DNA from 3 places in the Rhizobium sp. KNZ2-6A genome. Region 2 is predicted to be linked to each of the others. Evidence: predicted binding sites of a transcription regulator. Region 2 holds the regulator's gene; each other region holds the start of a gene.
The links. The regulator LexA, encoded in region 2, represses DNA repair genes until DNA is damaged. The targets are predictions, from matches to a motif close to TGTTCNNNNTGTGTTCNG.

Region 1 (7,266 bases), on a different contig from region 2:
CTGAATGAGCCGGACGTCAATCTCGGGGTGGATCTTCAGAAATTCGGTGACGACAGGTAGTACGTGCAATCGACCGAAGACGACCGGCGCGGTGATTGTCAGATTGCCTTTTGGCGCCTGGAACTCACCCGCAGCCGTACGCTCCGCCTCGGCGATGTCATCCAGGATGCGTCTGCAGGACGACACATAGGTCTGGCCTGTCTCGGTCAGGATGAGGCCGCGCCCGGCGCGCTGGAAGAGGCGCGTTCCGAGATGGCTCTCAAGCTCCGACACCTTGCGGCTGACGGTCGCCAACGGCACGCCGAGAATACGCGATGCCGCGGAAAGACTTCCGGCGTCGACGACGGAGAGAAGGACGGACATGGCTTCCAGGCGATCAGGCATGACTTCCAAAAAATGAGAGGATTATTTCTGAATATAGCAGATATTCACATAAATCGGAAGCAAATACCTTTGCGTCACCAAGCTTGAAGCAAAAGGAAGTCCAATGTCTCGCATCGCAGGCAGCGGGCATTTGTTGAACCCCATTCAGATCATAACGAACCGTCAGGAGCTGGCGATGTCCAGTGCAGATTTCGAGTTTTCGAGCGACGTCGCCTTTACTCCCGCCGTGAAGGCTATCCAGAGCCGCAAGGGTTCCAGGCGTGGTTATGCCAAAATGGAAATCGGAGGGTCATGGCAGACCGACATCACGGCTGAGATCGCCGCCTTCATCGAGAGCCGCACGAGCGCGTTTCTGGCGACAGCAAACGCGGCGGGACAGCCGTATATCCAGCATCGCGGCGGTCCGGCCGGCTTTCTGAAGGTCCTGGATCGAAAGACCATTGGTTTTGCCGACTTCACCGGAAATCGCCAATACATCACCCAGGGCAACCTCGCCGAAAATCCCAAGGCTCACTTGTTTCTGATGGATTATACTTATCGGCAGCGCGTCAAAATCTGGGGCGAGGCAAGAGTGATCGAGGGTGATGCCGAACTCGCCGAGCGCCTCTTTCCGGACGGGTATAATGCCCGGGTCGAACAGGTAATCCTGTTCACCGTAACGGCATGGGACGCGAACTGCCCGCAGCACATACCGCAGCTTATTGATGCTGCCACCGTTCAAAACCTGCTTACGGAGAAAGATCACAAGATCGCCGAACTGGAAAAGCGGATCGCGGCGATGTCCGCACCACGGGAATAGCGGCGGCCTTAGGGCGCTGGCAGCGTGTTCCAGACGCGTTTTCCGCGCGGTTGGCGCGTGCTTATGGTCGGCTAATGCATGTCGCGCAAAAGTGTGTAGCGGTTTTGCGGCAACGACATGCGTAAAATCAAAGACCTAAAGCGCGAAAAGCGAATCTGAAAGATCGCGACGCGCTTTAGTGTCGTCTCAAGGGGCCCGGTAGAGTTTGCCTCCCACGCGTGTGGATTCCAGAGCCTCCGCCCTTGCAACCACCCGCCAAGCGCCTATTCTGCCGCACCCTACAACTGATTTCGGGAAACAAAGCCAGCATGTCCGCCTTCTCGCGCTTCACGCCGCTGATCAGTGCCCTTCCCTCCACCGTTCCTTTCGTCGGCCCCGAGTCGCTGGAGCGTCAGCGTGGGCTGTCCGTCAAGGCCCGCATCGGCGCCAATGAAAACGGCTTCGGGCCGGCGCCTTCCGTTCTATCAGCCATGCGCGAGCGGGCCGGCGATATCTGGATGTACAACGATCCGGAAAATTTCGAGCTGAAACAGGCGCTTGCGGCTCATCTTGGCGTTCAATCCGCCAATATCGCCGTCGGTGAAGGCATTGACAGTCTGCTTGGCCTGATCGCGCGCATGGTCGTCGAGCCCGGCACGCCCGTCGTCACCTCGCTCGGCGGCTATCCCACCTTCAATTTCCATGTCACCGGCTTCGGCGGACGCCTGATTACCGTACCTTACGTCAACGATCGCGAGGATCTCGATGGGCTGCTCGAGGCGGTCAAGCGCGAGAACGCGCCGCTCGTCTATTTCGCCAATCCCGACAACCCGATGGGGAGCTGGTGGGAGGCCGACAGGATCGTCGCCTTTGCCCGCGCGCTGCCGGAAAGCTGCCTGCTGATCCTCGACGAGGCCTATAGCGAGACCGGGCCTGCCAGCTCGCTGCCTGATATCTCTGATCTGATCGACCTGCCGAATGTCTTGCGCACGCGCACCTTTTCCAAGGCCTATGGACTGGCCGGCGCCCGCGTCGGCTATGCCATCGGCGCGCCCGAGACGGTGCTGACCTTCGACAAGATCCGCAACCATTTCGGCATGAACAGGCTCGCAACCGTAGCGGCTCTGGCCGCGCTGAAGGATCGGACCTATCTCACCGAAGTGGTCGGCAGGATCGCGGCCGCGCGCGAAGAGATCGGCACGATCGCTCGCGACAACGGGCTGCTGCCTCTTGCTTCCGCCACCAATTTCGTCGCCATCGACTGCGGGCGCGACGGTACCTATGCCCGCGCGATCGTCGACGGGCTGATCCAGCATGGCGTTTTCATCCGCATGCCGGGGGTTGCGCCACTCAACCGCTGCATCCGCGTCAGCGTCGGGCCTAGCCAAGATCTGGAACTGCTGGCCGAGGCGCTGCCAATGGTATTGAAGGCGATCGGCTGAGACGTAGAGCGTTTCGCGGAATCGCTCTACGTCGATATTCTCACGCAATTCCGGACGGAAAACCGCCGGGCACTTTTCCTGAAATTGCCCTAAAACGACGAAACCGCGCCTGCCTTGTCCCGGCCGGTCGCGGTTTTCATCATTTCGGCGCTCGCCTCCCGTCGACCGCCGACATCCCCTCCTTCGAGCTCAGTCAGTACGTCGTATTGTTTGCGGCACGCGTCAGTGCGTGGTCATCCAGTCGCGAGCGGCGCGCAGCGCTGCCGCAAGCTGCATTTTGGTTAAGGTCGCGGCGACGTCGGCACGAAGCTCGGCGGCCCGCTCGCTGCCGCGGATGGCGGCGATATTCAACCATTTGTGGGCGGCAACGAGGTCTGCGTTGCAGCCCCTGCCGGTCGCGTAGTTCACGCCCAGTTCGCAAAGGGCATCGGCGCTGTTACCACCCAGCATGGCATTTCCAGACATGGTCGTTTCGAAGCGTGCCATTGGTCACTATCCCTGTTTTACTTCTGTTCGTATCTGCCCTGTTTTCCGTCTGAACCTTGCCGTCGTTCGCGGCTTTCCGGTTCTTCCGGCCGGCGGGTTTGCCCCGCTCGTTTGATGGCTTCACTATCGCAGACGGCTTTCAAAAAACGCCTAAAATGCATGATTAATTCGATGCAAACAAAGTGCAAATGCTTGGTAAACTTGGGATTTTGTTAAACATCGCTTCCCTTGCAAATTAAGGATTTTCGGCCGAGTTTAACCTTCCGTTAGGATTTGAATTTAAACCCTTCCTTCACCACAAAATCAGCGCACTTCAATCCGATGGCTTGTTTTGATGATGCATGGATAGCCGGCGACACAGGAGATTTGCGTGCTGAAAACCATATTTACCTTTACGTTCGCGTTAGATAATCTCGCCGCGTTCCCGGCCATGGAGCCGGATGGCGCCTTGGGGGAGGAATAATAACATCATGATCCGTGCCACCATTCTTGCTGCCGCGCTGCTGCTGAGCGCGAGTGCGGCCTTCGCCGAAGAGCCGATCGTCGGCAACTGGAAAACACTTGAGGGCGATACCGCCGTCATCGCGCCATGCTCGGACAGCTATTGCGTGACGCTGAAGACCGGAAAATATGCCGGCAAGCAGATCGGCAAGATGCAGGGTAAGGGCGGCAGCTATACGGGGGAGCTCACCGACCCTTCCGAAGACAAAACCTATAGCGGCTCCGGCACCGTGAGCGGCAATAGCGTGAAGATGAGGGGCTGCGTGCTCAAGGTATTCTGCAAGTCGCAGACCTGGACGAGGCTGTAAAAAGGCGATTTCTATCCAGGACACATTATCGGCCTGCCCGCCACCGGTCGGCAGGCCTCTTCCTATTGTTGCCTGTAAAGAGACGCAGGGCGACCATTCGAGACCGGTCATATTTATGAACGCCGGATGAACTGGTATCTCAGCACCTGTTCAGCCTGACCATGGCAAAACAGTGTCCAGTATAGGGCACGGGTAGGGCCAAGGACATGGACTCGATCATCATGGCACGGCGTTTTGTCATCATCATGCTGTTTGCCGCCATCTTTGCATTCAGCTTCTCGGTTGCGGTCGAGCACGCCGGCCGCAGCGGCGCGCAATCGCATTTCGGTGCAAGCTTCACCTGCGTGGAGACCGGCGCGCCTTATTGCACGACGGTGCAATGACGAATGCCCTGCGCGGCGATCCCGCGCAGGCCTTGAGGCGGCTGAAAAATAGCTGCGAGAATCCGGGCCGCCTCTTGTGACGTCGTTTGCTTGTTACCAACGACACTCTATAATGGCTCATGAGCAACAGAATCTCTCCTTTTTCACCCCTCGACATCTCCTCCCCCAGCCCGTTCCAGCCGCGGACCTTCGATGATCCGGGCAAAGCCGTCGAGGCGCTGAGGGAGCTTTACGAGCGCAATACCGCGTTCCTGATCGACAATTTCACCAAGCTCGCCAAGGGCGCGCCGATCACGGCACGCTACCGCGCTTTCTATCCACAGGTCAGCATCGAGACGACAAGCTTCGGACATGTCGATTCGCGTCTCTCCTACGGCCACGTCACGGCGCCCGGCGTCTACACGACGACGATCACGCGCCCTCACCTCTTCAAGCACTACCTCACGGAGCAGCTGACGCTCTTGATGCGCAGCCACAATGTGCCGGTTGTCGTATCGGAATCGAATACGCCGATTCCGCTGCACTTCGCCTTCGGCGAGGGTGCGCATGTCGAGGCATCCGCCGCCGTCTTCGAGGATATTCCGCTGCGCGACCTCTTCGATACGCCGGACCTGAACACGACAGACGACGAGATCGCCAACGGCGAATATATCCCGCCGCCGGGCGAACCATCACCGCTTGCGCCGTTTACCGCGCAGCGCATCGACTATTCGCTGGCCCGCCTCGTCCACTACACCGCCACCAGCGCGGCGCATTTCCAGAATTTCGTGCTGTTTACGAACTATCAGTTCTACATCGACGAATTCTGCAATTGGGCGCGCGACCTGATGGCCAAGGGCGGCGACGGCTACACCGCCTTCGTCGAGCCAGGCAACATCATCACGCCGGCCGGCGCAAACCACCCCGAGGGTGACACCACGCCGCCGCGGCTGCCGCAGATGCCGGCCTACCATCTGAAGAAGAAGGGCCATGCCGGCATCACCATGATCAATATCGGCGTCGGTCCCTCCAACGCCAAGACGATCACGGACCACGTTGCCGTGCTGCGCCCGCATGCCTGGCTGATGCTCGGCCATTGCGCCGGCCTGCGCAACAGCCAGCGGCTTGGCGACTATGTGCTCGCCCATGCCTATATGCGCGAGGACCACGTTCTCGACGACGACCTGCCGGTCTGGGTGCCGATCCCGGCGCTTGCCGAAGTGCAGGTGGCGCTTGAGGCCGCTGTTGCCGAAATCACCGGCTATGAGGGCTTCGAGCTGAAGCGCATCATGCGCACGGGCACCGTCGGCACCATCGACAACCGCAACTGGGAACTGCGCGATCAGGCCGGTCCGGTGAAGCGGCTGTCCCAGGCCCGCGCCGTCGCACTCGACATGGAATCGGCAACGATCGCCGCTAACGGCTTCCGCTTCCGCGTTCCCTACGGCACGCTGCTCTGCGTCTCGGACAAGCCGCTGCATGGCGAATTGAAGCTGCCAGGCATGGCGACCGCCTTCTACCGCACCCAGGTGAACCAGCATCTGCAGATCGGCATCCGCGCCATCCAGAAGCTGGCCGCCATGCCGCCGGAAGCGCTGCATTCGCGCAAGCTGCGCAGCTTCTTCGAAACGGCGTTCCAATAAGCCACGCACCGGCAAGCAATGGTGCTTTCGCCCTATTGCTTCTCGACTGACACAGACTGCATTTGATAGGCGGCCGCAACTTGCGGCCGTTCGTCGTTTGGTGCCGCCCACCAATTCAGGCTGAGGATCACGGCGGCAAAAATGGCAAATCCGACTACCATGCGAAGAACGACTTGGCCGGGATTCGACATTTGCAGTATGTCCTCCTCCGACAGTGTCTTCTTGTGCCACTGGTAGATGAGTGCTGCTTCCAGATTGTACATTTCCGTTTCTCCTTTTGAGATGACGGGACTGGTCGACCGGCGATCGCCTTTTTCGACAGGGCCGAAAATTTTTGTCATGCTGCGGATGGGATGTCGATTTGCACGCGGACCACTCGTCTATGGCTGTCAGCAAATCGAGAGAGGAGACGCTCTGATGAAATATCTCTGCCAAGTCTGGTTCGATGGCACGAGGCTCGACCTCATGACCACGGAGGAAAAGCACAAGCTCGATGCGGATTCGCTCGGCTATGACCGCGATCTGATGGCGAGCGGCCACATGATCCATGCGGAGGCACTGCAATCACCCAGCTCGGCGGTGACGGTGCGGGTCCGCAACGGCGAGACGTCGGTGACCGATGGCCCCTTCATCGAAACCAAGGAATATCTCGGCGGCTTTATCCTGATCGAAGCAAAAGACCTGAACGATGCGATCCGCGTCGCCGCCGGGATTCCGCTCGCCAAGCTCGGCAGCATAGAAGTGCGACCGATCTATTCCTTCGGCCCAGACGTTTGAGGAGGCTAAGATGAAATTCCTTTGCCAAGTATGGTTCGATAGCGCCGAGATCAGCAAGCTTTCCGAAGAGGAAGGGCGAAAGCTGACCCGGGATTCGATCGACAACGATAACCGGCTGCGCGAGAGCGGCCATCTCCTCGTCGCCAATGCCTTGCGCGAGCCTGAGACCGCCAGAACGGTCCGGGTACGCAAGGGTGACGCGGTCCTCACGGACGGCCCTTTCGCCGAGATCAAGGAGCATCTCGGCGGTTTCGTGCTGATCGAAGCCCCGGACATGGAGGAAGCGACCCGCATCGCCGCCACCTTCCCTGTCGCGCGCTACGGCATGATCGAGGTTCGCGCGGCCTATGACATCCGCTTTCCGGACGAATAAATGCGGAGGAAAAAGACATGCGGTTTCTATGCCAGATCTATACATCCGTCGACGTCGACGGAAGACTGACGCCGAACGAAATGAACCATCTGATCGGCGAGCATCTCGTCTTTGACGAAGGCTTGCGGCAGGACGGCACGCTGATCGTTTCGGATGCGCTGGAGCTTAGAAACAAATCGATCGTCATTCGCCCCGATGGCGACACGTTTTCG
Region 2 (7,266 bases):
AACATGTGCATGGAGCCGCCCTTCCCTCGGGAATAGCCGCCCTGGCGTCCGGTGAGTTCAGCCATGACGCCGCGCGCGCTCATACCGGTTGCCAGCATATGGCCGTGGTCGCGATAGCCGGTAATGACCTGGTCGCCATCCTTCAGCGCCAGCTGCATGCCGACGACGACAGCTTCCTGGCCGATATAAAGGTGACAGAAGCCGCCGATGAAGCCCATGCCGTAAAGCTGGCCGGCCTTTTCTTCGAAGCGGCGGATCAGGAGCATCTCACGATAAGCCTTGAGCTCCGCATCGCGATCGAAATCTGCGATCGGGCCGCCATTGGTTTCCTTGGCAGGCCTTGATGCTGTCTTACGGCTGGAAACGGTCGCGTTTTTTCGCGGCGCCATTCAACCCTCCCTGTGTGAGTAGCCTCGTTTTTGTGGTGAGGCGTAACATAGGCAAGATTGTCCGCCACAGCAATGCTATAATTGCATGGCTCATATTCTTCGCAAGTTATTGATATAACTTGCGAAAACTTGATTAACCGAAATTCGGTTAATTGTGGCTATTTGTTGAAAATGACGATCTCGTTCGCCTTGGAATAGGTCAACTGATAGCGCGCATATTGATCGAGCATATCCTTGTCCAGGGAGCCATCACTCAGGAGCGTGACCTCCTTTTCAAGGTGCTCGCGCTTGGTGACCAGATCCGCCAATTCCTTGGCGCGGTCGACGCGGCGCTGCTCGAATACTTCGGTCGCCTTAAGACCGTAATCGCCATGGATGCAATGATAACCGAAATAGCTCACGAAGGCGATGGTGATGGCGGGAAGAATGAAGCGCCCGAACTTTCTCTTCTTATGATACTTTGTCCACATACTCGCTCGAACGCTCTGGCTTTAGGCAATCCCGCTCCGAAGCCAATACCGCTTCGGACAAGATCACATCAAATCAAACACCTAGAGCTAATTTAACCGGCAGAGATTAACCGTCCGTTGACTCTAACTGCGCGGGCCAACAAAAAACCGCGCCCGAAGGCGCGGTTCGATTTCAGCGAATAATCTGGTCGCAGATCCAAGCGGATCCCGCGGATCAGATATCAGCCACGAAGGATGGAGCGGCCGGCATACTTTGCCTGCGGGCCGAGCGCTTCTTCGATGCGGATGAGCTGGTTGTACTTGGCCAGACGGTCGGAACGCGACAGCGAGCCGGTCTTGATCTGGCCGCAGTTGGTGGCAACCGCCAGATCGGCAATGGTGGAATCTTCCGTTTCGCCCGAGCGGTGCGACATGACGGCCGTGTAGTTGGCCTTGTGCGCGGTCTCGACGGCATCGAGGGTCTCGGTCAGCGAGCCGATCTGGTTGACCTTGACGAGGATCGAGTTGGCAACGCCCATGCGGATACCGTCGCGCAGGCGAGCGGAGTTGGTGACGAACAGGTCGTCGCCGACGAGCTGGGTCTTCTTGCCGATCAGGTCGGTCAGCGTCTTCCAGCCTTCCCAGTCGTCTTCAGCCATGCCGTCTTCGATCGAAACGATCGGGTACTTGGCGGCCAGTTCGGCCAGATATTCGGCCATCGCGCCGGATTCCAGCGTGCGGCCCTCGCCTTCGAGCACGTACTTGCCGTCCTTGAAGAATTCAGTCGAGGCGCAATCGAGGCCGAGAGCTATTTCCTCGCCCGGCTTGTAGCCGGCCTTTTCGATGGACTTCATGATGAAGTCGAGAGCTGCCGGGGCGCTGGAGAGGCCCGGTGCAAAGCCGCCTTCGTCACCGACATTGGTGTTGTGGCCCTGCGATGCCAGTTCCTTCTTGAGGACGTGGAAGATCTCCGAGCCCATGCGCACGGCATCGCGGATGGATTCAGCGCCGACCGGCAGGATCATGAATTCCTGGAAGTCGATCGGGTTATCGGCGTGGGCGCCGCCGTTGATGATGTTCATCATCGGGACCGGCAGGAGGCGGGCATGGGCGCCGCCGACATAGCGGTAGAGCGGCAGGTTGGCGCTCTGGGCGGCGGCCTTGGCAACAGCGAGCGAGACGCCGAGGATGGCGTTGGCGCCCAGGCGCGACTTGTTCGGCGTGCCGTCCAGTTCGATCATGATGTTGTCGAGCTGGATCTGGTTTTCGGCATCCATGCCACCGATGGCATCGAAGATTTCCGAATTGACGGCTTCGACGGCCTTCTCAACACCCTTGCCATGATAGCGCTTGCCGCCATCGCGAAGCTCGACGGCCTCATGCGCGCCGGTCGACGCGCCCGACGGAACCGCCGCGCGGCCCATGCTGCCGTCTTCGAGGTAGACATCGACTTCGACGGTCGGATTGCCACGACTGTCGAGAATCTCGCGGGCGATAATGTCGGTGATTGCGGTCATGATAGCTTCCTGCTCGCTGGTTTATAAATCGATTTAAATCGTCTTAATCGAAGGCACGGAAATTTCAATGCCGATCCGCGCCCCGATTTGGCACTCCTGCAGGCCGCGTAAAGCAAATTCATGTCAGCCTGTTGAATGCCTGATATTTCTTAGGCCTTGGCCACGGCGTCAAAGGCCAGCAGCTTCTCCAAAAGCCGCGGCATATCCTTCAGATAGACCATGTTCGGGCCATCCGAGGGCGCATTGTCCGGGTCCTCATGCGTCTCGACAAAAACACCCGCGACGCCGACAGCGACTGCGGCGCGCGCCAGCGTCTCGACGAATCGACGGTCGCCGCCGGTAGAACCGCCCTGCCCGCCGGGCTGCTGTACGGAATGGGTCGCATCGAAGATGACAGGCGCGCCCATGGCCGCCATGATCGGTAGCGAGCGCATATCCGAAACCAGCGTGTTATAGCCGAAGGAGGCACCGCGCTCGCACAGAAGAATATTCGGATTGCCGCTCTCATTGAGCTTGGCAAGCACGTTCTTCATATCCCACGGCGCGAGGAACTGACCCTTCTTGACGTTGACGACACGGCCGGTCTTGGCGGCTGCAACCAGGAGATCGGTCTGGCGCGACAGGAAAGCCGGGATCTGCAGGATATCGACCGTCTTGGCGACGACAGCGCACTGCTCTTCCGTGTGAATGTCAGTCAAAACCGGAAAGCCATATTCCTTCTTGAGGTCGGCAAAGACTTCCATGGATTTTTCCAAGCCGATGCCGCGCTTGCCTGACAGAGAGGTCCGGTTCGCCTTGTCATAGGAGGATTTGTAGACAAGGCCGATGCCGAGCTTACCACAGAGCTCCTTCAGAACTCCGGCGACCATGAAAGCATGGTCGCGGCTCTCCATCTGGCAGGGGCCGGCAATCAGCGACAGCTTGGCGGTATTGGAAAAGAGGACCTTGGAGGCACCCTCGCCGACGGTGACTTCGGAATTCGTGCTCATGCTATCTCCTCGAAGGCGAATAATGCGCCCTGTCCGGGCGCCAGCCTTGCCAGTATACGATTGTTCTTACGCGTGTAGGTGACGCCGTTAGCAGTGAAATGCGACGATGTCACGGAAAGATCGCGCGTTTTGAAAAGGATTGCGCGTGCTCTCAGCCCGGGATCGCTGGTGTGAACAGGCAAATCGTAGAATGCTTCCATTCCTTCCGGCGTCAAAACTTCCACATCGACATTGGCTGCCTTGATCGTCAGGCCGAAGGAGTGTTCCGAGACCCGCGGGCCGCCAACGATCTCTTCGAAGAAGGTGCGATACGCCGCTGGTTTCAGCGCGGAAAGCGCCACCCGCGCGATGCCGGTCACGCCGTTTTCGTGACGCTCGAGCGCGCTGCGATCGGCCGGCAGCGGATTGATGCGCTGGCAGCAGAAGGCCAGGAAATCCGGCGCGCGCAGATCGGCCGCAAATGCGAGACGAAAACCGGCCGTGGTTTCCGTTCCATCCGGCATCTTCATCGGCCGGGAGAAATCCAGCATGCGCCCAGCCGAGATCGCGGCCGCATTGAAACGCTCGTCATCGCTAACGGCATCCTCCGTGCCGAAAACCAGGGCCGAAAATCCATCCTCGGCGACGCGGAAGCGATAGGCCTGGTCGCGCGCAACGAAGACATTGCCGTCGGCAATGCTCGTCTCGCATTGTTCCTGCGATGCTACGCCCAAAGGTTCGAGATAGGTCTTGTCGGCAAGGAAGACGCAGGCATTTTCCGTGCCGAAAGGATGGCGGGCATCCGGAGCCACCGTGAAGCCCAGCTTGCCCAGGCGCTCGCGCGCCAGAGCGATGTTGACGGTCGGCAGCACGAGATGATCAAGCGGATGCGGCGACAAAGTCATGGTCCTCCCTTGTTTGCCTGCGAGAGCAGATTTGCGCCCATACAATGCTCAATTCAAGACGAAAGCCAAGCTGTGAAGGCGCAAGAGAATGTGAGTCGGATGCACCCTGACAACGGGAACGCGCTGATTCTCAACTGTAGCCGGCTTAGGTGACAACCGTCGTCTTTATCCGCACTTGAAGTGAACAGGATAGAGGTGAAGCGTCCATAAAGCGAACAAAGCGGCATTTCTCATATTTATCGCTGAATTAGCGCGGATATAATTCCCGAGGAATTTCAAGCGATCCATTCGATGACGGCAATTATTTGATCGGCCCGGCGAAGCTTTACTGAAATTTAAGCACTTGCGGAACACATATGGAACATATAGTGTCCGTTCTGGATTTGTTTCACGACGATTTTCTTGATTTGGGGTTCCAAGACGATGTTGACTCGCAAGCAGCAGGAACTGCTTCTCTTCATTCACGAGCGGATGAAAGAGTCCGGTGTCCCGCCATCTTTCGACGAAATGAAGGACGCACTGGATCTGGCATCAAAATCCGGCATTCACCGTCTGATCACGGCGCTCGAGGAACGAGGCTTCATTCGCCGCTTGCCGAACAGGGCGCGAGCGCTCGAAGTCATCAAGCTGCCGGAGGCCTATAATTCGAGCCTGCAGCCGCGTCGTGGCTTTTCGCCGAGCGTTATCGAGGGCAGTCTCGGCAAATCTCAGCCGGTCGCGCCGCCCGCCCCGGCGAAAGTTGCCAACGACGACCAGAACAGTTCGGTATCGGTACCGGTCATGGGGCGCATCGCCGCCGGCGTTCCGATTTCCGCCATTCAGAACAATACGCATGACATTACCGTTCCCGCCGATATGCTCGGCTCCGGCGAGCATTATGCACTGGAGGTCAGGGGCGATTCGATGATCGACGCCGGAATTTTCGATGGCGACACGGTCATCATCCGCAATTCGACGACGGCCAATCCCGGCGATATCGTCGTTGCGCTCGTCGACGACGAAGAGGCGACGCTGAAGCGCTTCCGCCGCAAGGGCGCCTCCATCGCGCTGGAAGCCGCCAACCCAGCCTATGAAACCCGTATCTTCGGGCCGGATCGCGTCAAGGTCCAAGGGAAGCTCGTCGGCCTTATTCGGCGTTATCACTGACCGGTGATTTCAGCGTGATTGGCGTGGCGAACTTGTCTGCGCGCCAATCGTAAGTTCGATGCCGCGTCCATGGTCGCTGCGGGTTTTTGAATGCCGTCGAAACGGTTGGCGTATCTGCGCCGAGGGTCATTTCGAGAGAGCCAGTTCGCCGCAATGTTGCGCCGGTTATGAGCATTGCGCCGGAGCGGCAATGATCGAGCCGCAGCCGGATCGATGTGACGACGATTTGCGCGGTATCGCAAGCCGGCGGCAGATAGGCAGCATTTTCGATGGTGACCAACATGGCGCCATTATCGAGCATCGCCACGCACCACGCGCCCTTCTGACAGGCGAAACTTCCTTGCATCGTCCGATCCAGCGCCTCTTCCATTGCCTTGCGGACCGCTTTCTGTTCTTCGCTGCTTAATCGCCTACGGCGATCGGTCGTCTTGTTGATCTGCGGAAGCCGGCTGTCACTGGGGAGAATAATGGGAGGCTGGTGTTCGGTTGCGACCAGCGCCTTCTGCCATTGTTCGAAAATGAAGGCCTGCGGCCTTTCGCGATTTGTGGCGAGTATATCGTCCTGCCGCAGCGCAACCAGAACACCGTCCTCGGAAATCATCAGATCCGGCTTCGGCACGGCGGAGCCGAATGCAGCCACGCCAGTGGATGAAAGCAGCAACAGCAGGCCCAGATGGCGAAGCCGGCTCCGCAACATGGTCATGATCAGGAAGCCGGCAATGAAGGTCGGCATCAACCAGCCGGGTTGGCGGCCGAAGGTGATGTCGCCTCCCCAACCAGCCACGGTTTTGGCGATCAGGATGACGAGCTCCAGTCCCTCGCCGGTGACTTTCCAGAGTGGCCCGTCCAGGCCGAAGGGCATGAGCAGCATTGCCGCCATGCCGAACGGCATGACAATGAAAGAGACCACCGGCATGGCCGCGAGGTTGGCGGCAAGCCCATATGTCGCCAGCCGGTGAAAATGCTCGATCGAGAAGATGGCCGTCGATGCGCCACCGATGAACGAGGTCGACAGCACGCCACCGAAGAAGCGCGAGACGAAGAGCAGCGGGCTCAACAGACGGACACGCGAGAGGATGTTTTCGCGAGGCCGTCGTCGTTTCCATAGCGAATAGCCCGAGACCAGCGCCAGCGTCGCGGCATAGGACATCTGAAAGCTTGGGCCCAGCACCTGCGACGGCGACAGAATGAGGATGACGATGGCAGATAGCGCGACATTGCGAAGGCTGAGCGACGGCCGATCGAAAAGCACGGCCACCAGCATGATCGCCATCATGATGAAAGCGCGCTCAGCGGATACGCCAAAACCCGAAATGAGGTAGTAGGCCGTCACCGTCAAAAGCGCGCCGAAGGCGGCGAATTTCTTGGTCGGCCATGCCTGCGCAACTCCCGGAAACAAGCTGAACAGATAGCGCAGGCCGACATAGAAGATGCCGGCCGACAGCGCCATGTTCAGGCCTGAAATTGCAATGATGTGAGTGAGACCGGCAATTCGCAGCGACTCGGTCGTATCCTTGGAGATCGCACGTCTCTCATCGGTGACGAGCGCCGCGGCAAAGGCGCCCGTATCTCCCGGCAAGGTTTCCCTGATCCTGTCGCCAATGCCGTTGCGCAGGCCGGCAAGCCAGATATCAGCCTTGTCCAACAGCGAATTTGCACTATCACCGGATGGAGATAGCAAGTCTGGGCTGCCATAAGCGAAACCATTCGCACCGATGCCATTGAAATAGGAGCTGAAGGCGAAATCGTTGAGGCCAGGTAGAGCCGGCCCGGACGGCGGCGTCAAACGCGCCCTGCCCTGGATGCGGTCGCCGAGGTCGAACGGTTTTACCTGCTTGCGTATGAAGATCGTGACCCGTTCCGGCGAACGGCGAATCGTAGGCTTTTCCGTC
Region 3 (7,266 bases), on a different contig from region 2:
CGGCGATCTTCCTCGCCTTCGGTAGCCGTCAGGAGATCGACGTGCTTGGCATCACCACGGTCGCCGGCAACGTGCCGCTGCGGCTGACGAGCCGTAACGCCCGCATCGTCTGCGAGCTCTGCAATCGCCGTGACGTCAAGGTTTTCGCCGGCGCCGACGCACCGCTCAAGCGCAAGCTGGTCACCGCCGAGCATGTCCACGGCAAGACCGGCCTCGACGGCCCGGATCTAGCTGAGCCGACGATGGAGCTGCAGCCGGGCCACGCCGTCGATTTCATCATCGACACGTTGCGCAAGGAGCCGGAAGGGGCAGTCACCCTCTGCACGCTCGGACCGCTGACTAATATCGCGATGGCCTTCCAGAAGGCGCCTGACATCGTCGGGCGCGTGCGCGAACTTGTCATGATGGGCGGCGGCTTCTTCGAGGGCGGCAACATCACGCCGGCCGCCGAATTCAACATCTACGTCGACCCCGAAGCTGCCGACATCGTGGCCCGCTCCGGCGTGCCCATCGTCATGATGCCGCTCGATGTCACGCATAAGCTGCTGACCCGCAAGGATCGTGTCGCCCGCATCGCCGCCGTCGGCACCCCGCCGGCCAAGGCCATGGTCGAGATGCTGGAATTCTTCGAGCGCTTCGACATTGAGAAATACGGCTCGGACGGCGGTCCGCTGCACGACCCGACTGTCATCGCCTATCTCCTGAAACCCGAGCTGTTCAAGGGGCGCGAGTGCAATGTCGAGATCGAGGTAACGTCGGAGCTGACGGTGGGCATGACCGTTGTCGATTGGTGGCACGTCACTGACCGCAAGCACAATGCCAAGGTCATGCGCGATGTCGATGCTGACGGCTTCTTCGCGCTTTTGACGGAACGGTTCGCCCGCATCTGATCGAACCATCTGATCGCGACCAAGAAAAAGGCCGCCGGAGCGATCCGGCGGCCTTTTTACTCATCAAACTGAGCCGGCTTAGAGCCGGATGATTTCAGGTCGAATCGACCTGAAATCTGAATCCGTCTCTAAATCAAAAAGTTGGAGCGGGATGTCGCCCGAAAAACGCTCACACTTTTCGGCATCCCGCTCTAGAACTCTTCCCAGTCGTTCCGGGCAAGCGCATTGGCGCCCTGGGTCTGGGGAGCGGGCTTGCGCGTCGGTGCGGCCGCGGACGCGGCTGCCCTTCGCGGAGAGACGGGCGCCCGCATCTGCCGAGCGGCGGCTCGCAATGCGCCGGCATTGTCCTGAGCGGCGCCTGCCGTGCGGAAGCGCGCGACGAGGGCCTTCAGCGTCTGGGCTTCCTCGGCCAGTGTCACGCTGGAAGCCGTGGTTTCCTCCACCATCGCGGCGTTCTGCTGGGTCACCTGATCCATCTGGTTCATGGCGGAGTTGATTTCCTTCAGCCCGATGGCCTGCTCGCTCGCGGAGGCGGAGATCTGGCGGATCAGGCCGTTGATCTCCATCACCTGCTGCGCGATCTTGTGCAGGGCATCGCCCGTGCGGCCGACCAGATCCACGCCTTCCTTGACCTGTCCCGCCGAAGTGTTGATCAGGGTCTTGATTTCCTTTGCGGCATTGGCGGAACGCTGGGCAAGTTCTCGAACCTCCTGCGCAACGACCGCAAACCCCTTGCCGGCTTCACCGGCGCGGGCGGCTTCGACGCCGGCGTTGAGCGCCAGTAGGTTGGTCTGGAAGGCGATCTCGTCGATGACGCCGATGATGCGCGACACTTCCTGCGACGATTGCTCGATGCCATGCATGGAGGAAATGGCCCGCTGGACGATCTCGCCGGAACGTTCGGCATCCTGGGACGCGGCATTGACGCTGCTTGCGGCGGTGCGGGCGTTCTCGGCGCTCGAATTGACCTGCGCGGTGAGCTCGTTGAGGGCCGCCGCCGTCTCTTCCAGGCTTGCCGCCTGCTGCTCGGTGCGGCGGGCGAGATCCGAGGCGCTGTTGCTGATTTCGCCGGTGCCGCTGCCGATGTTGCCGACGCTGACATTGACGGTGTGGACGGTCTCTTCGAGGCTCGCAAGCGCGGCATTGAAATCCTGCTTAAGCTGAGCGTATTCGCCCGGGAAGTCGTCCGTGATCCGTTGATTGAGATTACCCTTCGAGAGTTCGGCCAGACTTTGCCCCAGAATGCTCACAATCTGGCGCTGCAGCGCGACGCTCTCGCCGCGTTCGGCTTCCGAACGGCGGCGCTCGCCTTCGGCAGCCAGGCGCTGATCGGTGGCTTCGCCTTCGAGGCGCTTGGTATCGGCCAGCTTGAAGCGGAAGCCTTCCAGCGCCTTGGCGACGGAACCGACTTCGTCGGCGCGGGCCTGGCCGGCGACCGGCTCGGCGTAGTTGCCGGCGCTGAGGCGGTTGACACTGGCGACGAGACCGGCGAGCGGCGTCTGCACGAAGCTGCGGACTGCGGCATAGAGAGCCAGCATGACGGCGGCGAGCACCAGGATGCCGGCGACGATCATCATATAGGTCTGGTCACGCACCGGCGCTGCGATCGCGCTATGCGGCACATCGATGAGGACGACCCAGGTCGCATTGAGGCCCGGAACGGCGAAGGGGTAGACGACGCGATCGAATTCCTCGCTGGCGTTTTCCGAAAGGTTCCTGAGGACGTTTGCGGAAGAGGAGGTCAGCGCCGCCTTGATGACATCGGCGCCCGAGCCGTTATAATCCTTCATCAGCAGGTCCGGGGTCGGCGCAACGAGCCACTTGTTGTCCTGGGAAACCAAGAGAACGCGACCGGTGCCGAAAGGCTGCAGCTTCTGCAGCTTGGTGGAAAGCGAGGCGAGGGAGATGTCGACGCCGGCGACGCCGATCAGCTTGCCGCCGGACATTACCGGATAGGCGATCGAGCTCATGGTCGTGGGGACGTCGGTGCCCTGAGCGAGATAGGGCGGGGTGATCGCACCCTTGCCGCTGTCGGCGGCGAGCTTCCACCAGGCGGCCGTGTAATCATTGTCGAAGGTGGAGTACTGGATACCGCCGTCCTTGGTCTTGGACCAATAGGGCGTGAAGGCGCCCTTGTCGTTGACACCTTCATCCTTGTTGTTTGCGAGCTCCGTCGTCTTGCCGTCAAGCGCGCCGAGCTGTTCGCAGAACCAGCTGCCGAAGGCAAAGGCGTTCTGTTCGACATTCGCCTTGAGGATGTTGATCATGCCCTTGCGGTCGAAGCTATGACCTTCGTGGCCGCGGCCTATGATGGCGGCCATGGAGCGGGCGGCGCTGGCCATTTCGCCGACATTGGCGGCGATTTCGTTGGAGATAGATTTAGCCTCGGTATTGGCTTGATCCATCGTCAATGCCTCGACGCGATCGCGAGTCTGGGAAATCAATAGAAAGTTGGAAACCAGCAACACGAGCGCAATCGCTAGCCCAGTGACCAAGATCAGCTTGGCCGCAAGCGACTTCATACGAAAGATGAACATCATTTCCTCGAAAAAGCGATGCGTCGGATAGACATTATCCAGATGCAAGGTCGGCGCAGGATGGCCCTGTCATGGGACCGCCGTTAAAATTCCTGCCGCAGCCGGAAGGCCATACGCGCCAGGCCCGAGGAGAATGATATGGAAGCGCAAAAATTTAATTAATTGCGCTTCGCAAGGTCCACGAAATTTACCCTTAAAGTTTTTCGGCAACCTCGCTTGCAACCGGGATGGACGGCTGCGCGCCCGGCTTCAGGCAGGCCAGCGAACCGGCGACGGCGGCGCGGCGCAGGCTGGTCTCAAAATCCAGGCCCTGATCGAGGCTCGCGGCAAAATAACCGCAAAAGGTGTCGCCGGCGCCGACCGTATCGACCGGTTCGATGACGAGGCCCTTGGCACGCGAAAGCTCGCGGTCACGGATGGCGATGACGCCGTCGCCGCCAAGCGTGACGATCAGGGTCTGCCCAGTTTCGCCGTGCAGGCGGACGAGGGCTGCTTCACGCTCGGCCTCCGACATGTTGTCTTGCCCTGCCAGTCTTTCGAATTCCGTTTCGTTGGCGATGACGATGTCGGCAAGCCGCCCGAGGCGCGCCGCCTCCGGGATCAGGGGCGCGAGGTTGAGCACGGTGCGCACGCCCTTCGCCTTCGCTGCATTCAGCGCCATTTCGACGGCGGCGACGGGGATTTCGAGCTGAAGCATCAGCGTATCGCCGGGGTTCAATGCGGCGATAGCAGCAATGACGTGCTCGGCTGCATTCGTGCCGTTGGCGCCGGGAACGACGGCGATCATGTTCTCGCCGTCGCCCCCTACGAGGATGAGGGCCGTGCCGGTCGGCTCGGACACGCGCCTGACGGCGGAAAGATCGGTGCCGGCCGCATCGAGCAAGGCAAGCGCAGGCTCCGCAAAGCCGTCATTGCCGACTGCCCCGCTCATGCGCACGGTTGCCCCGGCGCGGCGCGCGGCGAGCGCCTGGTTGGCACCCTTGCCGCCGGCGGCGGTGGAAAAGCCGTTGCCGGCGACGGTTTCGCCCGGCTTCGGCAAACGATCCGTGGTGGCGATGAGGTCCATGTTGATGGAGCCGAAAATAGTAATCATGCGGTGTCCTGCCCTGGCTGTTGATCTCGCATGACCCTGCCCAAAGGCGCATTATGCCTTTGTGGGTCACGCGTCGATTGGGCGCGACACTGCCCGAAGCGATCAGTCCTCGTCAACTACCCTGAGCTTGAGTTGGCTGGTGCGGTTGTCGGCAGGCTTGGGCCTGTCCTCGGCACGCGCTTTTGCCGGCTCTTTCGCTGTCTCGAATTCCAGTGCTTCTATCCGCTCGCCGCGCCTTGCCAACTTGTCGGCCGAGGTGACGATCATGTCGACATCCTTCTGCGCCATGGCGAAATGGCCCTGGAGCTTGCGCACGCGTTCGTCCAGCCGTGAGAGATCGTCCATCAGATGCGCCACTTCGCTCTGGATGACATGAGCCTGCTCGCGCATGCGCTGGTCCTTCAGCACGGCCTGGATGACCTGGATCGACAGCATCAGCAGCGACGGCGAGACGATGACGATGCGCGCGCGCTGGGCTTTCTGAACGATCGCCTCGAAATTCTCATGGATCTCGGCAAAGATCGACTCGGACGGCACGAAGAGAAAGGCCGTATCCTGCGTCTCGCCCGGGATGAGATATTTTTCGGCGATATCGCGGATATGCAGTTCCAGATCCCGGCGGAACTGCTGCGCGGCGATCTTGCCATGTTCAGGAGTGGCGGCAGCGCGAATGGCATTCCAGGCCTCCAGCGGAAACTTCGCATCGATCACGAGGGGCGGCGAGCCGTTCGGCATTCGAACTGTGCAGTCCGGCCGCGAGCCGTTGGAAAGGGTCGGCTGGAACGCATAGGCGCCCATCGGCAGTCCATCGGCAATGATGGTTTCCATACGCGCCTGGCCGAAGGCGCCGCGCGTCTGCTTGTTGGAAAGAATGGCCTGCAGGCCGACGACATCCTTTGCCAGCGTCTGGATATTGGTCTGCGCCGCATCGATGACGGCGAGCCTTTCCTGCAGGCGGCGCAGGTTTTCATGCGTCGAGCGCGTCTGCTCGCCGATCGTCGCTGTCACCCGTTGCGACATGCCGTCGAGACGCTGGCCGATGGCCTGGTTGAGCTCGGCCTGCCTGGAGCCGAATACTTCGGCCATGGTGGCAAGCCGTCCCTGCATTTCCGCCTGCGACCGCAGCAGCGCCGCCATCGTATGTTCGGCGTCGAGCATATCGTCCTCCGCGCGTGCTTTGCCGCGGACGAAAAGGACGATCACTGCGATAATAAGCAGAATGACGAGGCCGGTCAGAACCTGGACCGTGGAAATGGCTTGGCCGAAGATGATGAAGGACATGAAACCTGGCGCGCTGGTGACGTTCTTATCGGCACCATAGCAAAATTGCCGTAAATATCCAGATCAAAACGTGAACAGAATTTTGCGGTCATTTGCGCCGATCCAGATGGCCGTCGTTGAAAAAACACGCGCTCGCCGCCATCTTCACGATTCCATCGCACAACAAGATGCGTTATGGGAAACGTCATGACGATCAAGCCACTTATCATTTTGCCCGATCCGCTGCTCCGCCAGGCTTCGAAGCCAATCGAGCGCATCGATACCGAAACTCAGCGCCTAGCCGACGACATGCTGGAAACCATGTACGACGCGCCGGGCATCGGCCTTGCAGCGATCCAGATCGGCGTTCCCCGCCGCATGCTCGTCATCGACATCGCGCGCGAAGGCGAAGAGAAGACGCCGCTGGTTTTCATCAATCCGGAGATCGTCACCTCATCGGACGAGCGTTCCGTCTATGAGGAGGGCTGCCTTTCCATTCCGGATTACTATGCCGAAGTGGAGCGCCCCGCGCGCGTCACCGTCAAGCATCTCGACCGCGACGGCAAGGAGCAGATCACGGAAGCCGAAGGCCTGCTCGCAACCTGCGTGCAGCACGAGATCGACCACCTGAACGGCGTGCTCTTCATCGATTATATCTCTCGCCTCAAGCGCGACATGGTGATCAAGAAATTCACCAAGGCGGCCAAGGGCAAGGCTCTCTGATCCCCAGCCATTGAAAGATCGGCCTGAAGCGCCTATGATATCATTGATATCAAATGGAGGCGCGCGTGAGTGACCTTTTAATTCGCGATATTTCCGAGCCGATGAAACAGGATATCGCAGCACGGGCAAAGCATGCTGGGCGCAGCCTCTCGGAAGAGGCAAAAGAACTTTTGCAGAAGGCCTTGATCGCAGAGAAAGCCGCAACGGAGAGCCCCCGATTGTCTGCCTGGGATCTTCTGAGGCCAATTCTCTATGACGGCGACCATGCGGCGGCAACGGAATATGCCGGTATCATGGATGAGATCGAAGCCGAGCGAAAGAAGGACTTCGGCCGTCCGGTCAAGGACTTTGAATGATCCTCCTCGATACGAATGTCATTTCCGAATTGGAAAAACCTGCACCCGATCAAAATGTTGCCATCTGGATGAAGGCTCGGTCGAGCACGGAATTCTATCTTTGCGATGTCGTGGTGATGGAGCAATCCTACGGTGCGGAGCGCTTTTTACTTCGCACAGGATCTGACCGCTACACGCGAATTTTCAATGCGCTGCTTGCGTCGTTCCAAGGCCGGATACTTCGGTTCGATCATAATTCCGCTATTGAGACGGGACGTATTCGCGCGCATCGTGAGCGCTCGGGGCATCAGATTTCCGTACAAGACGCCATGATCGCCGCCATCTGCCATGCCAACGGCGCGACATTGGCGACGCGCAATACAAAAGACTTCGAAGGGCTTGATCTCGAGCTCATAAACCCGTTTGAA

Region 1: the regulator LexA is predicted to act here: its motif matches at 3,104-3,121, upstream of ACPYOP_RS17080 (sel1 repeat family protein).
Region 3: the regulator LexA is predicted to act here: its motif matches at 5,861-5,878, upstream of ACPYOP_RS04415 (DNA recombination protein RmuC).

What each region holds. Positions count from the first base shown of each region.
Region 1 is NZ_JBNDIC010000023.1:24,869-32,134, forward strand. Features, by position in the region: gene ACPYOP_RS17065 (LysR family transcriptional regulator) at 1-384, opposite strand, end outside; gene ACPYOP_RS17070 (pyridoxamine 5'-phosphate oxidase family protein) at 560-1,183, shown strand; gene ACPYOP_RS17075 (pyridoxal phosphate-dependent aminotransferase) at 1,492-2,604, shown strand; gene ACPYOP_RS17080 (sel1 repeat family protein) at 2,827-3,090, opposite strand; gene ACPYOP_RS17085 (DUF2147 domain-containing protein) at 3,561-3,899, shown strand; gene ACPYOP_RS17090 (hypothetical protein) at 4,121-4,282, shown strand; gene ACPYOP_RS17095 (AMP nucleosidase) at 4,402-5,904, shown strand; gene ACPYOP_RS17100 (hypothetical protein) at 5,937-6,167, opposite strand; gene ACPYOP_RS17105 (YciI family protein) at 6,322-6,681, shown strand; gene ACPYOP_RS17110 (YciI family protein) at 6,692-7,054, shown strand; gene ACPYOP_RS17115 (YciI family protein) at 7,072-7,266, shown strand, end outside.
Region 2 is NZ_JBNDIC010000052.1:2,250-9,515, reverse strand. Features, by position in the region: gene pdhA (pyruvate dehydrogenase (acetyl-transferring) E1 component subunit alpha) at 1-389, opposite strand, end outside; gene ACPYOP_RS27025 (FtsB family cell division protein) at 548-859, opposite strand; gene eno (phosphopyruvate hydratase) at 1,081-2,355, opposite strand; gene kdsA (3-deoxy-8-phosphooctulonate synthase) at 2,505-3,344, opposite strand; gene ACPYOP_RS27010 (VOC family protein) at 3,341-4,228, opposite strand; gene lexA (transcriptional repressor LexA) at 4,652-5,374, shown strand; gene ACPYOP_RS27000 (ComEC/Rec2 family competence protein) at 5,355-7,266, opposite strand, start outside.
Region 3 is NZ_JBNDIC010000004.1:88,413-95,678, reverse strand. Features, by position in the region: gene ACPYOP_RS04430 (nucleoside hydrolase) at 1-890, shown strand, start outside; gene ACPYOP_RS04425 (methyl-accepting chemotaxis protein) at 1,082-3,427, opposite strand; gene ACPYOP_RS04420 (ribokinase) at 3,621-4,520, opposite strand; gene ACPYOP_RS04415 (DNA recombination protein RmuC) at 4,623-5,801, opposite strand; gene def (peptide deformylase) at 5,988-6,503, shown strand; gene ACPYOP_RS04405 (FitA-like ribbon-helix-helix domain-containing protein) at 6,569-6,859, shown strand; gene ACPYOP_RS04400 (PIN domain-containing protein) at 6,856-7,266, shown strand, end outside.